2 regions of the Streptomyces sp. NPDC033178 genome follow, and region 1 is predicted to be linked to the other one. Evidence: riboswitches for the same ligand, from Rfam matches in the RefSeq annotation. Region 1 holds a riboswitch; the other holds the start of a gene.
What was found. Region 1 has a riboswitch for ZMP and ZTP ahead of ACZ5VQ_RS04325 (glycine hydroxymethyltransferase). Riboswitches for the same ligand answer to the same signal wherever they lie in the genome.
Positions count from the first base shown of each region.

Region 2: linked by a shared signal. The riboswitch ahead of ACZ5VQ_RS46025 (bifunctional 5,10-methylenetetrahydrofolate dehydrogenase/5,10-methenyltetrahydrofolate cyclohydrolase) and the one ahead of ACZ5VQ_RS04325 (glycine hydroxymethyltransferase) in region 1 are both predicted to bind ZMP and ZTP.

Region 1 covers NZ_JBVIPT010000002.1:83,530-90,930, reverse strand. The annotation lists gene ACZ5VQ_RS04350 (2'-5' RNA ligase family protein) at 1-395, opposite strand, end outside; gene trpS (tryptophan--tRNA ligase) at 552-1,565, opposite strand; gene ACZ5VQ_RS04340 (RNA polymerase sigma factor) at 1,666-2,349, shown strand; gene ACZ5VQ_RS04335 (hypothetical protein) at 2,342-3,316, shown strand; gene ACZ5VQ_RS04330 (hypothetical protein) at 3,577-4,287, shown strand; gene ACZ5VQ_RS04325 (glycine hydroxymethyltransferase) at 4,623-6,068, opposite strand; ZMP/ZTP riboswitch at 6,100-6,187, opposite strand; gene rocD (ornithine--oxo-acid transaminase) at 6,361-7,401, shown strand, end outside.
Region 2 covers NZ_JBVIPT010000031.1:183-7,583, forward strand. The annotation lists gene ACZ5VQ_RS46015 (RNA polymerase sigma factor) at 101-664, shown strand; gene ACZ5VQ_RS46020 (CU044_5270 family protein) at 657-1,694, shown strand; gene ACZ5VQ_RS46025 (bifunctional 5,10-methylenetetrahydrofolate dehydrogenase/5,10-methenyltetrahydrofolate cyclohydrolase) at 1,695-2,543, opposite strand; ZMP/ZTP riboswitch at 2,564-2,650, opposite strand; gene ACZ5VQ_RS46030 (hypothetical protein) at 2,666-3,523, opposite strand; gene ACZ5VQ_RS46035 (MarR family winged helix-turn-helix transcriptional regulator) at 3,601-4,134, shown strand; gene ACZ5VQ_RS46040 (nuclear transport factor 2 family protein) at 4,156-4,530, opposite strand; gene ACZ5VQ_RS46045 (hypothetical protein) at 4,717-5,013, shown strand; gene ACZ5VQ_RS46050 (hypothetical protein) at 5,145-5,372, shown strand; gene ACZ5VQ_RS46055 (hypothetical protein) at 5,667-6,905, opposite strand; gene ACZ5VQ_RS46060 (polyprenyl synthetase family protein) at 7,037-7,401, opposite strand, start outside.

The DNA.
Region 1 (7,401 bases):
TCGTCGTCGATGCCGTGCGCCACCGTCACATGCGGGTGGTACGGGAACTGCAGCTCGCGCGCCACCGGCCCGGACGCGTCCCTGACCTGCTTCTGCAGCCAGGTGCAGGCCTCGGCTCCCTCGACGACCTGCACGAACACGACGGGCGACAGCGGACGGAAGGTTCCCGTGCCCGACAGGCGCATCAGGAAGGGCCGGCCAGCGGCTGCGACCTCGACGAGATGCGCCTCGATCGCAGGCAGCGCCGAGTCGTCGACCTCGGTCGGCGGCAGCAGTGTGACGTGCGTGGGGATGCCGGAAGCCGCGGGGTCGCCGAAGCCCGCGCGCCGCTCCTGGAGCAGGCTGCCGTGTGGCTCCGGGACCGCGATCGACACACCGATCGTTACGGTCCCCACGTCGTCTCCTGTCGTTGTGTTGATGTTCCGTCGTGTTGGTGTACTTCTCGGGCAGGGGTTGCTGCCGGTTCGGCTATCGACTGTACGGCCGTACGGCCCCGTTCCGGTTGTCGTACCGGTGTTGTCCTGGTCTCGTACTGGCCGTCGTCCCGGCAGTCAGTGCTTCGCCGGCAGGAAACCCACTCTGTCGTACGTCTGGGAGAGGGTCTCCGCAGCGACGGCGCGGGCCTTCTCGGCCCCCTTGGCCAGGATCGAGTCGAGCGTCTCCGGGTCGTCCAGATACTGCTGGGTACGCTCCCGGAACGGCGTCACGAAGTCGACCATGGCCTCGGCGAGGTCGGTCTTCAGCGCACCGTAGCCCTTGCCGACGTATTTCTGCTCCAGTTCCGCGATACCGGTCCCGGTGAGGGTGGAGTAGATGGTCAGCAGGTTGCTGACGCCCGGCTTGTTCTCGGTGTCGTACCTGATCACCGTGTCCGTGTCGGTGACCGCGCTCTTGACCTTCTTGGCGGTGACCTTGGGCTCGTCGAGAAGGTTGATGAGGCCCTTCGGAGTCGACGCCGACTTGCTCATCTTGATCGTCGGGTCCTGGAGATCGAAGATCTTCGCGGTCTCCTTGAGGATGTACGGCTTCGGGACGGTGAACGTCTGACCGAAGCGGCCGTTGAAGCGCTCGGCGAGGTCGCGCGTCAGCTCGATGTGCTGGCGCTGGTCCTCACCCACCGGGACCTCGTTGGCCTGGTACAGCAGGATGTCCGCGACCTGCAGGATCGGGTACGTGAAGAGGCCGACCGAGGCGCGGTCGGCGCCCTGCCTGGCGGACTTGTCCTTGAACTGGGTCATGCGGGACGCCTCGCCGAAGCCGGTGAGGCAGTTCATGACCCAGGCGAGCTGCGCGTGCTCGGGGACATGGCTCTGGACGAAGAGCGTGCAGCGCTCCGGGTCGAGACCGGCGGCCAGCAGCTGGGCCGCGGCGAGCCGGGTGTTGGCGCGGAGGTCCGCGGGGTCCTGCGGAAGGGTGATCGCGTGCAGGTCGACGACCATGTAGAACGCGTCGTGGGACTCCTGCAGGGCCACCCACTGACGGACGGCGCCGAGGTAATTGCCGAGGTGGAACGAGCCTGCGGTGGGCTGGATTCCAGAGAGCACACGAGGACGGTCTGAAGCCATACTCACCATTCTCTCAGGTGTCGGGGGCCGTTCCGGAACTGGTCGGAAACAGAAGTGCCACGGGTGGGAACCGATCTGCCTCGGGCGGTGTAACAAGAGCGTGAGGACGCGGGAGGGGGGCCGCATCGTCGATGAGGCCGCGGTGATCGCACGCGTGCGCGCCGGAGAGCCGGAGGCGTATGCGGAGCTGGTGCGTGCCCATACGGGCCTCGCGCTCAGGGCGGCCGCGGCACTGGGGGCGGGTGCGGACGCGGAGGACGTGGTGCAGCAGGCCTTCTTCAAGGCCTACTGCTCCTTGGGGCGCTTTCGGGACGGCGCGGCGTTCAAGCCGTGGCTGCTCTCGATCGTCGCCAATGAGACGAGGAACACAGTGCGGACGGCGGTGCGCCAGCGGACGCTGGCCGGCCGTGAGGCCGCCCTCGTGGAGGCCGAGCCGCTGATACCGGAATCGGCGGATCCGGCTGCCGCGGCCCTGGAGGTCGAGCGCCGGACGGCACTGCTGGCCGCTCTGGAAGGACTGGGCGAGGACCACCGCCTGGTCGTCACCTACCGCTATCTGCTGGAGATGGACGAGTCGGAGACCGCCCAGGCCCTGGGCTGGCCGCGGGGGACGGTGAAATCCCGGCTCAACCGCGCCCTGCGGAAGCTCGGCAGACTGCTGCCGGACTTCGAGCCGCGGGAGGGGTCGGGGGATGCGGGGGACGCCGCGGGTGCGGCGGATGCGGAAGGCCTGGGCGGCCCGAGAGGTCGGAGAGCGCGGGGAGGAGGTGATGAGCATGGGTGACTCGTACGAGTCGCAGGAGTACGAGGAGTACGAGGAGAGGGGTACGGGGTCCTCCGGTGGCCGGGGCCGTGGTGAGGGCCTGGGCGGGGGCCGGAACGGGGACGGGGACGGACACGGACATGGGCATGTGCCCCGGCCGGGGCAGGGGGATGGGCACGGGCAGGGTGTTTCCCGGTTGCCCGAGGAGTTGCGGGCGCTCGGGCGGTCGCTGGACCGGCCCGGGGCGGTGGGCGGTGAGTCGATGGTCGAGCGGGTGCTGGAGCAGATACTGGCCGAGCACGTGCCGGTCCCGGTGGCCGAGCCACCGGGCCTCGCGGAGCGGCTGAGGGCGGTGCGCCGCTGGGCCCGGGCGCGTCAGCGTGCGCTGGCCGCAGGGCTGTGCGGTCTGCTGACGGTCCTCGTGCTCACGCCTCCGGTGCGCGCCGCGGTCGTGGAGTGGTTCGACTTCGGCGGGGTGGAGGTGCGGTACGACCCGTCGGCGACGCCTTCGCCGGGGGCCGAGGTGCCCGGCTGCGGCGGCCCGTCCCTCACTCTCGCCGAGGCCGAGCGGAGGGCGGGCTTCGCGCCCCTCGCGCCCCCTGCCCTGGGGACCCCGGAGGCAGTGACGGTGACCCGCGAGCCGAAGGGGCGGTTCCTGATCACCCTGTGCTGGCGCGAGCAGGGGCGCACGGTCCGGCTGGACGAGTATCCGGCGCTGCTGAGTCCCGGCTTCACCAAGTTCGTGCGGGAGCAGCCGGAGTATGTGCCGCTGGGCAAGGACGCGGACTTCGCCGAGCGTACGGCACTGTGGTTCCCCGACCCTCATCTCCTGCGCCTCTGGCTGATGGACGGGGACGGGGAGTTCACCCGCTCCAAGCGGACCGCCGGACCGACGCTGCTGTGGATGCACGGGGGCGACATGACGCTCCGGCTGGAGGGTGTGGCGTCGCGGTCGCGGGCGGTGGAGATCGCGAAGTCGCTGGATTAGTGGGCCTGTTGACCGGGACGGGCCAAGTCGGGCCGGAGCGAGCCGGGACGGGCCGCGACGGGCCGCGACGGGCCTGGCGGGGCGGACGAGGCCGGGGCGGCGCGGATTCCTCGAAATTTTGGTCGGCGTCGAGTGGGAACCCCGGTGGGTCGAGCGGTGTACCAGAAGTGACACGCGAGTGCGGGCGGACCGCACCGGGACCGATTGGGGGTGTCGGGATGCGCAGGGTTCGTGCACGGGTGACGGGGAGCCGGGGATGGGTGGCGATCTCGGGGTGGGCGATGGCGCTCGGTCTGGTCGTGATGTGCGCGCCCACCGCGGCGGCCGGCGGTCCGACGAGTGTGCTGGTGGTCTCGCCGGAGAGCGGCCAGAGCGCAGCGCTCTACAACTCGAAGGAGGAGTACGAGGAGTTGCAGCGTCTCCTGGGATCGCCGGGCAGCGGCACCCGAGAGGAACCGCCCGGGCTGGGCGTGGGCAGCGGTCGGCAGATCAACGTCACCTGGATGATCCATGACGTGTCGCCCTGGCGGGTCGACCGCGTCTATCCGGAGACACCGCGCACCAAGGACGTCTGGATACATACGGCGGCCAACGTTCCGAAGTCCATGAACGGCTACTGGCACAAGGCCGAGCAACCGGACGCGGTGCGCGCGCTGTTGAAGAAGCTCGGCGTGCTGGGCGAATCGTCCGGCGACGGCGCCGGGGCCATCTATCCGGCGCCTTGGGAGTCGACGGAGGACGCCGCCGCGCCCGCACCCGCCCCCGAGCCCACGGAGCGGTCCGGCACGGCTGCGGCCGCCGCGGCGGGCAACGACGACACCGACTGGTGGTGGGCGATACCTGGGCTGGCGACCGGGGCTGTGCTGGCCCTGGGGCTGCGGCCGTTCGCCGGGCGGCTGCCGGGAGTACGGCAGTTGGGCCGTCGACGGGTTCGGGAAGCGGGTCCTCGACAGGAGCTGAGGGATGTCTGAGATGGGCGTAGGAGTTGTTCGGTCCGGGCGCGTGACGGGCGGCGGTGCGGCCGATCCCGCGGGCGACCCGGGGTGGTCGACAGCCGGGCCCGCGGCAAGCCCGGCGTTCGGCTCCGGCGGCACCCTGCTGATACGCCGCGCGGCGGCCGGGCGTGAGCCTGGGCCGCCGCGGGAGTAACGACAGGAGTTGATCGACTTGTGAGCCGGCTTGTGAGTCGGCCTACGAATCCGCTGGTTCGGCCGGTGGGGCGGCTCCGGCCGAGACCGGGTGTCGGTTCTCGGTCGCGGCGCCCGCGCCCTCGTCCGCAGTCTCGGCCGAGGCCTCGGTCGCGGTGTCAGCCGAGGTCGATCTCCGGGTAGAGCGGGAAGCCGGCCAGGAGGTCGGTCGCCCGGTGGGAGATCTCGTCGGCGATCTTCGGGTCCAGGACGTGCTGGGCCTTGGAAGGGGCGCCCTTGGCGGTGGTGCCGGGCTCCGTGGTGGCGAGGACGCGGTCGATGAGGCCGGCGATCTCGTCCATCTCGGTGGCGCCGAGGCCACGGGTGGTGAGCGCCGGGGTGCCGATGCGGATGCCGGAGGTGTACCAGGCGCCGTTGGGGTCGGCGGGGATGGCGTTGCGGTTGGTGACGATGCCCGAGTCGAGCAGGGCGGTCTCGGCCTGGCGGCCGGTGAGGCCGTAGGAGGAGGCGACGTCGATGAGGTTGAGGTGGTTGTCCGTGCCGCCGGTGACCAGCGTGGCGCCGCGTCGCATCAGGCCCTCGGCGAGAGCGCGGGCGTTGTCGACGACGGCCTGGGCGTAGTCGCGGAACTCGGGGCGGCGGGCCTCGGCGAGTGCGACCGCCTTGGCGGCCATGACGTGCGGGAGGGGGCCACCGAGGACCATCGGGCAGCCGCGGTCGACCTGGTCGGTGAGGGAGGAGTCGCACAGGACCATGCCGCCGCGCGGGCCGCGCAGCGACTTGTGGGTGGTCGTGGTGACGATCTGGGCGTGCGGGACCGGGTCGAAGTCACCGGTGAGGACCTTGCCGGCGACGAGGCCGGCGAAGTGCGCCATGTCGACCATGAGGGTCGCGCCGACCTCGTCGGCGATCTCCCGCATGATCCGGAAGTTCACGAGACGGGGGTAGGCGGAGTAGCCGGCGACGATGATCAGGGGCTTGAACTCACGGGCGGAGGTGCGCAGGGCCTCGTAGTCGATGAGGCCGGTGGCGGGGTCGGTGCCGTAGGAGCGCTGGTCGAACATCTTGCCGGAGATGTTCGGGCGGAAGCCGTGGGTGAGGTGGCCGCCGGCGTCCAGGGACATGCCGAGCATGCGCTGGTTGCCGAAGGCCTGGCGCAGTTCGGCCCAGTCAGCATCGGAGAGGTCGTTGACGTTGCGGACGCCGGCCTTCTGAAGGGCGGGGGCTTCGACGCGGGCGGCGAGGACGGCCCAGAAGGCGACGAGGTTGGCGTCGATGCCGGAGTGCGGCTGGGCGTAGGCGTGCTCGGCGCCGAAGAGCTCGCGGGCGTGCTCGGCGGCGAGGGCCTCGACGGTGTCCACGTTGCGGCAGCCGGCGTAGAAGCGGCGGCCGACGGTGCCTTCGGCGTACTTGTCGCTGAACCAGTTGCCCATCGCGAGGAGGGTGGCCGGGGAGGCGTAGTTCTCGGAGGCGATCAGCTTGAGCATCTCGCGCTGGTCGGCGACTTCCTGCCCGATGGCGTCGGCGACGCGGGGCTCGACGGCGCGGATCACTTCGAGGGCGCTGCGGAAGGCGGTGGATTCGTTGGAGAGGGGCTCTGGCATGACGGCCTCCGGACGTGGCGTTCGGCGTTCACGGTTCGGCCCAGGCGCACGGCACACAGTTTCTTGGGCCGCTCCCCGATGGTCGTTCCCATCCCAGCGCGCCAGTCACGGCCCGTGGATCAGCGTACCGGGCGCGCCGGACCGTCGGGGTCCGCCGTCCACCATGCGAGCGACGATAGGAAAGGGGCCATATGCAGTCGGACGGCCGGAAGGGAGCCGGGCCGGAGCTCTGGCACAGAAGCGGGAAAAGAAGCAGGTCACGAGCCCTCGTGTGGCCGGAAACGGAGACCCCGTGAGCACCACCGAAGAACTGATCGCCTCGGCCGAAGCCCACAGCGCGCCCACCTACCACCCGCTGCCGGTCGTCGTGGCGACGGCGGACGGGGCCTGGATGACGGATGTCGAGGGGCGCCGCTATCTGGATCTGCTGGCCGGGTATTCGGCGCTGAATTTCGGTCACGGCAACACTCGGCTCATCGAGGCGGCGAAGGCACAGCTGGAGCGGGTGACGTTGACGTCGCGGGCGTTCCACCACGACCGGTTCGCCGAGTTCTGCACGCGGCTGGCCGAGTTGTGCGGCATGGAGATGGTGCTGCCGATGAACACGGGCGCGGAGGCGGTCGAGTCGGCCGTGAAAACCGCCCGAAAGTGGGGGTACCGGGTCAAGGGCGTGCCCGAGGGGAGGGCGAAGGTCGTCGTGGCGGGCAACAACTTCCACGGGCGTACGACGACGATCATCAGCTTCTCCACGGATACCGAGGCGCGGGCGGACTTCGGTCCGTACACGCCGGGCTTCGAGATCGTGCCGTACGGGGATCTCACGGCGATGCGCGCGGCGGTCACGGAGAACACCGTGGCCGTGCTGCTGGAGCCCATCCAGGGCGAGGCGGGCGTGCTGGTGCCGCCGGCCGGTTACCTCGCGGGCGTACGGGAGCTGACGCGCGAGCGGAACGTGCTGTTCGTGGCGGACGAGATCCAGTCGGGTCTCGGGCGGACGGGGCGGACCTTCGCGTGTGAGCACGAGGGGGTCGTGCCGGACATGTATGTGCTGGGCAAGGCGCTCGGGGGCGGGGTGGTGCCGGTGTCGGCGGTGGTGTCGTCGAGCGAGGTGCTCGGGGTGTTCCGGCCGGGTGAGCACGGGTCGACGTTCGGCGGGAATCCGCTGGCCTGTGCGGTGGCGCTGGAGGTGATCGCGATGCTGCGGTCGGGCGAGTACCAGCGGCGGGCCACCGAGTTGGGCGAGCATCTGCACCGGGAGCTGGGGCAGTTGGCCGGCTCGGGCCGGATCACCCAGGTGCGGGGGCGCGGGCTCTGGGCGGGGATCGACATCGAC
Region 2 (7,401 bases), on a different contig from region 1:
CCTGTGTCCGCGGGCCGTCCCGGCGTCACACTTGAGCGGAGCGACAAGGATCACCGCATTCGGGTGTGACGATCGAGGGACTGCCGGACACCTACGGAACATGAGCAACGACGAGACCTTCGCCGCTGCCTATCGCGAGCACTACTGGGCGGTCAGCCGGTACGTTGCACGGCGACTGGACGGCCGGACGAGCGAAGTCGAGGAAGTGGTGGCGGAGGTCTTCACCGTCGCCTGGCGGCGCCGGGCCGACCTTCCCGCGACCACCCTTCCCTGGCTGTACGGCGTGGCACGCAACTGCCTGTCCAACGCGGTACGCGGCTACGGACGCCGTCGTCGACTCGTCGACAAGCTCGGTCACGACGAGACCGCGCACGGCCGGCAGATCGTGGACAGCCCGGACTCGGAGCAGCCCGGCGCCTGGGTGCACGACGCGCTGGCCCGCCTTGCCCCCGCCGATCAGGAGGTTCTGCGGCTCACCACCTGGGAGGAACTCGGCATCGACGAGGTCGCCGTGGCCCTCGGCTGCGGCAGCAGGGCGGCGGCGATGCGGCTGCACCGCGCCCGCCGCCGGCTGAGAGCCGAGATCGAAAGCATGCGGACCACCGTGGCCGCCGGTCCCACGACGCCTCGCCGCGACACCCCGAAGGAGCAGCGCCATGGCTGACGAACTCGAACTGCTGCGCCGCGCCAACCCGGTGCCGTCCGGCGACCCCCGCTTCGGCGACGGACCCCTTGGCCACGAGGCCGAGTGCCGCCTCAACCAGCTCGTGGGTCCGGCGGACGACGAACGCCCGAAGCCGGGCCGCTTCCTGCCCGGCCGGGGCAGCCTCGGCCGACTGCTGCGTGGCCCCCGCCCCCGCCGTACGCGTCTCGCCTGGGCCCTCGCGACGACGGCGGCCGTCGCCGTGACCTCCCTCGCCCTTCTCCTCGCGGGACCGAGCACCACCCCCGCCGTGGCCGCGCCGCGTCCGCTGGTCGTCCGGGCCGACTCCACCCCCGTACCGCTGGACCGGCTGGCCGAGCGGGCCGACGCGGCCGCGGCGGACGGTCCGGCCGGTCTGCGCAAGGGCACGCACGTGCAGTCGTGGAGCATGGGCATGTCGGAGGACAAGCCTCCGATCACGCTCCCCGTGGAGCGCATCGTGCGGTGGAACGCGGACGACAGCCACACGGAACTGGTCGTCGCGACCGACCCGCGTCACCCGGGCCGGCCGGTCTTGTCGGAAGCGGACGGCGATTCGCGCCTCGTCGACGACGGACACGTCATCAGCGAGCAGACCTTCCCGCCGAGCTGGAGCGACGCCCCGCCCGAGTCGCCGCCCCCGCACGACGCCGAGCGGCTGCGCGCCTATCTGCAGGACGCGCAGCACACCGACACCCCGCTGACCACGCCCGAACTGCTCGACGTCACAGGGCGGTTGCTCGACACCTGGACCCTCGGCACCCGTGAGGACGCGGCGCTCGCCCGGCTCCTCGCGGACGCCGACGGACTGCGGCCCGTCGGCCAGGTGACCGATCGGCTGGGCAGGCGCGGTCAGGCATACGTGTACGACGGCACCGGCTACCACCGGATGCTGATCATGGATCCGGCCACCGGTGCTGTCCTCGGCCTGGAGAGCACCGCCTCGGTTGCCGATCCCGAGTACGGACTCAGGGCGGGTGACGTCGTGGACTACAGCGCGTGGATGCGGTGATCAGGTGCCGGTCTGCCGCGTGGCCGCCTCGACGGTCTGGGCCAGCAGCGTGGCGATCGTCATCGGACCGACGCCGCCCGGTACGGGAGTGATCAGCGAGGCCCGCTCCCGTGCGCTGTCGAAGTCGACGTCGCCGATGTTGCCGGGGTTGTAACCGGCGTCGACGACGACCGCCCCCGGCTTGATGTCCTCGCCGCGGATCAGCCGGGGCCGCCCCACCGCGGCCACCACGATGTCCGCCTCCCGCACGACCGACGACAGGTCGGCCGTACGCGAGTGGCAGTACGTCACCGTGGCGTCGCGGCCGAGCAGCAGCATCCCCACCGGCTTGCCGAGGATGGCGCTTCGGCCCACCACGACCGCCCGCTTACCGGCCGGATCGACGTCGTACTCGTCCAGGAGCCGCATGATCCCGCCGGGCGTGCACGACGCGAAGCCCGGCAGCCCGAAGCTCATCGCGGAGAAGGACGCCAGGGTGACCCCGTCGACGTCCTTCTCCGGGGCGATCGCCTCGAACGCCGCGCGCTCGTCGATGTGGTGACCCATCGGGTGCTGCAACAGGATGCCGTGCACGGCGGGGTCGGCGGACAGCGCGGTGAGCGTGCCGACCAGTTCGGCCGTCGTCGTCCTGGCGGGCAGAGCCACGTGCCGCGACTCGATACCCGCCTTGCGGGAACGGTTCTGCTTCATGCGTACGTACGTGACGGAGGCGGGGTCCTCACCCACGAGCACGGTGGCCAGACAGGGTGCCACCCCCGTGCGTTCGGTGAGGTCGGCCGCGCGCTTGGTCGTCTCCTCGACGATCCGCCGGGCGAGACCGGTGCCGTCCATCAGCCGGGCCTGGGACATGAGCGACTCCTGAGCGTCGTAGAAGATGCCCAGGCGCGCGGCGAAGACGTGTGCGTCGGGCCGCTCCCCGGTGGTACTCCACCTCAGCGCCAGTCACGGCCTACGACCACACTAGCCGAGGTTCAGGACTCGTCCTCGGGCCCGGCCGTCGGGTCCACGCCTGCCAGGAACCCCGTCGCCTGTGCCTCGATACGCACGGCCCCGATCGCCCCCGCCCAGCGCGCCACCTCGGTCGCGAGGGCCGCGGCTCCCGCCTCGTCGCCGCGGTCGCGGGCCAGCACGGCCAGGAGCAGCTGCTGGGAGAGGGTGCCGGGGACGTTCCCCGCTCGTGCACCGAGAGCGGTCGCCCGGGTCCAGCGCTCCCGTGCCCGCGCGTGGTCCAGGTCGTCGTGGTCGTGGTCGCCGAGATGCCGCAGTGCCTCGCGGGCGAGCAGGTCGTCGCCCGACTCCCCGGCGCTCAGGGCGAGTTCGTAGTGCGCGGGGGCCGTGTCCCGCTCGGCGAAGAGGTTGTCGACGATCAGTCCGAGGTACATCCGCGCCCAGCCCCGGCGCACGTCGTCGGCCGCCCGCTCGCACAACTCCTGCGCACACCTCCGCAGCTCCGCCAGCTCGCCGGGATCCTTGCCCGCCGGCCCGAACCGGAACGTACCGTCACCGCGGAGCAGCCGGAAATACGTGTGCCGCAGCCGTACGAAGTCCAGGTCCCAGAGGCCGACCGGTTCGGTCAGTTCGGCTGATGCCTTGTCCGCGGCGGCGATCCGCGTGGTCACTGTCTCCGTACCGCCGAACCAGTCGTGCTCAAGAGCGACCTCCGCCCCGGCGAGAGCGATGGCCGCTCGGTTGTGCGGATCGGCCGTGACGGCCCCGTCGAGGAGATCCAGGGCGCTCGGCCACCGTCCGGCCCGGGCCAGTTCACGCGCCGCCGCGACGACGACGTCCACCGGGAGGACGGCGTGGGCCGTGCTCGTCTTTTTTGTCATGGCGAGGAAGGTAGTAATCAGAAAAACTATCCACAAGAAAACTATCGGGCAGCCGTCTGGACGTCAGGAGGGGATCGGTGGGCGATTCGGTCGACCGGCACGTCGCGCTCTGGTCGAAGGAGCTCGGCTGGATGGACCCGGTCAAGGAGGCGATCTTCGCGCGGCTCGCGATCCTGGCACGGCACGCGGCGCAGGCCCGCCGGGACACCCTGGACTCCGACGGGCTCAGGCACTGGCAGTTCAAGGTGCTGCTCACCCTGCGCAGGCTCGGCCCGCCCTACGAGACGAGCCCGTCACGGCTCGCCGAGCTGCTCGGTCTGACCCGGGGCGCGCTGTCGGCACGGCTCGGCCCGCTGGAGGACGCCGGCCTGATCACGCGTACGCACGACGCGGCCGACCGCCGCCGGGTCCACGTACGGCTCACCCCGGCGGGATACGACGCGTTCGAGCGGCACGCGGCCTCCGAAGAACATGGCGAGAACGCGCTGCTCTCAGTGCTGACAGAAGGAGAGAAGCGGACACTCGCCGACCTGCTCCGGAAGCTGGTCGAGGCCGCAGAGGCCGCCCCGGACGCGTCCGAGCCGAGAAGGTCCAGGTCAGACGGGTCGTGACCCGGACCCTCGGCGTACCCCTTACTGCTCTTCGTCGTCCCATGCCTGCAGCAATGTCTGGTCGACGATCTTGCCGTCGCGCAGCGACATCATCGAGTTCGCGAGCACCCTGGTGCCGTCCGCGTACTGACAGGACTCGGTGAAGGCGACATGGTCGCCCTGGATCACACACTGTTCCAACTTGTGTGTCATGTCGCGGCTGTAGACGTCGTCGAGCATCTCGCGGATCTGCTCGCGGCCGTGCATGACCTTGGGGTGGCTGGGCTGGGTGTTGCGGTCGACGACGCGCATTTCCGCGTCGTCCGCGTACAGCGACAGGAGCGCCGACGCGTCCTGGCCTTCGATGCCCCGGCGTAGCGCTTCGGTGTCGAAGCCGGGGCTTGCCGCAGTGCCCATGATGGACCTCCTTGTGGACCACTGGCGAAGACCGCGGCCCGGTACGGAGCGGGCCGTTGAGGGCCTCTCCCTCTGAGACTCCTCCGGCGCGGCGGCCACGGCAAGCGCAGCCGGGCCGATGAGCCTGTCGGGTGAGGGGCCGGGTGGGGCCGTGTCCGTGGGCGGCCCGCCACCGTTGCTGAAGGCATGATCTCAACACGACGTATCGTCGCCGCCGTTGGCCTCGCCGTCGGCGTCACGGGCCTTGCCGTACCGTCCGCGAGCGCTGCCGCCACCCCGGAGACGGGAAAGGTGAACCCCATCGCGATGCTCGACTCGCTCGCCGTGAGCGACCTTCCCGCTGAGCACAAGGCCCAGATGCCGAGGGTCTCCGACCAGCTCGACAAGCTCAACGAGCTGAACGGCCTCTACCAGCTGGAGCAGCTTCACCAGGTGACCGACCTCGCCGCCCCCGCCATGGGACTGGTCGGGGCCGTCGAGTAGAGCCGTCGTGCAGTGAACGGCCCGGTCCGTCGGCGTGCGTCTCGTGGGGAGGCGCACGCCGACGTCGTTCTCGGCGAAGCGGTGGCGGGCCCCCGGATGCGCGCCGGGGCGGACCGGGTGAGGCTGAGGGCATGTCGGAACATCCCGTAGTGGTCGTGCATCCGCCGCAGGAGGAGGGCGGACGGCGCGTGACGGTTCACGGCGAGTCGATCGGCGTCGCCATGAACCTCCTGGACGTCGTCGAGTTCCTGCGCCGCGCGGGTCTGGAGTTCGACGAGAACGAGGTCGTCGTGTCACCGCTCATCGAGTGGCGCGGCGGAGGCCCGTCCTACTGGGGGCCGGAGCCGCGCCGCCCCTGACGGCAGTGCGCAGGTGAGAGGGCGCGTGTAGGGGCCCACGTCCTTCCTCGGGAGTACCTCGTCCCCGGCCACTGCCGCCACGGGACCAGGGCGAAGGCCTCCATGGGCACGATGTGCCGGGCCGCGGCGGCGCGGAGGCTGGTGGTACCAGGAATGAGGAGGCCGTCATGAACCGCCGGATCCGCATCCGTCCCACCCGCCGCACGACCACCGCGCGCGACACGACGATCGACCGCAGGACCCCCTCGGGCCGACTCCTGCCGTACTGACTGCCGTACCGACCCCTGGCGGACGTCAGCAGATGCTCTGGGTGCTGTTGACCAGGGTGTTGTTGCGGAACGTGGTGTTGTCACCGCAAGGGCTCTCCCGGATCGAGGAGTTGGTCACCCTCAGGTTCTGGACGGTGATGTCCGAGTTGTTCGGGAACTCCGCGCGGGCGGCCAGCCGGATCTCGCCGCCGCCCGTGACACTGCCGCTCTGGGCGGCGAGGTTCACGTTGTAGCAGTTCTCGATCAGGATCGCGTTGTTGCCGGTGTTGGAGATGGTCACGCGGTCGATGGTCGCGCCACCGCTCTCGGAGACGCAGAAGACGCCCCGGCCGCCACCACGCGCGACGACCTCGCCGACCCGCACGTTGGTCGGGTACCCGCTGCCGATCCGGCCGTTGCGGTTGGCCATGCGGAAGGCCGCGTACCCCGTACCGGCGCCCGCGCCGTCCGCGTCGACCTTCGTGACGGTCGCGTTGACGGTCTGGTTCAGCAGGAGGCCGGACTCGCCCACGTTGCGCGCGGTGACCGTGCCGATGGTGATGCCGTCGACCCCGTACGTCTCCACGGCGTGGCTGCTCGCCCCGGAGACGTACACGTTGTCGATCCGGACGTTGCGTGTCCACTGGCTGGTGTCGCCGCGGTTGTCGATGCGTACGCCGAGACCGCGCGAGAGGCGCATGTCGATCTGGCCGAGTACGACGTTGGTGACGTTGCGCATGAAGATGCCGTACAGCGGGGTGCCGGTGAGGTTCAGATGCTGGACCTCGATGTCCCGGGCGCCGCGTGCGTAGACCGGGGCCTGGTCGCCGGAGCCCGTACCGGTGACGTCGATGGTGCCGCACACGTCGAGCACGGTGTAGCTCGGCAGGGAGACCCGGGAACCCGCGCCGATGGCGCCCGAGCCGCGTACCACGACCCGCTCCTTCGAAGTACGGCCCGCCGTAAGGCTGTTGACGGCCGCCTGCATCGCGGCCCGCATGTCCGTGCCGGTGTACGTGACACTGCTGCCGCGCCGGGCGGTCCAGGTGCTGCCGTTCAACACGGCCTCGGCCTGGTACGAGCCCTCGCCGCACGCTGCCGCCGCCTGGTGCGGGGCCGCGCTCGCGGGGGCTGTGAGCAGGGCTGCCCCGGTGAGCAGGGCGGTCGCGCATGTGACGGTGACGCCGGCCCGCCTCCCGCGGGCTCCGGCGGTCGTGGGGGGTTGGGTGGCCCTGGTGGTCCTGGTGGTCTTGCGGATGAGGTGAGGTGCGGCTCTGCGTCCCATCTCGTCTTCTTCTCCTGTGTGGGGGTCCGCCGCCCGCGCGAATGAGTCGCAGCAAGCGTTTTCTATGGCGGGCGGTGAGTGTGGCAAGGGCTTTCTATGGCGTCAAGAGGTCTGTGTGACAAAGGAGTTGGTCACATCTCGCGACGCACGAGGAAGGCCAGCAGCGCACGAAGATCGTCGGCCGCGTGCGAAGCCGTGGGGAGGCTGTCGAGGCACGCGTGGACGTGGGCGATGTGACGGTGGGCCTCCGCCAGCGCGGCGCTCCGGCCGCCGGCCTCCTCGATCACGGCCGCGGCCCGGCGGGCGGTCGCGTCGTCGAGCTCTTCGGCACCCTCCAGGAGGCGGGCGAGCGGGCGGGCGGCGGCTGGGTTGTCGAGAGCCTCCAGAACCGGGAACGTCTTCTTGCGCCGACGCAGGTCCGCGTGGACCGGCTTGCCCGTGACGGCGGGATCGCCCCAGATGCCCAGGAGATCGTCGATCACCTGGAAGGCCACGC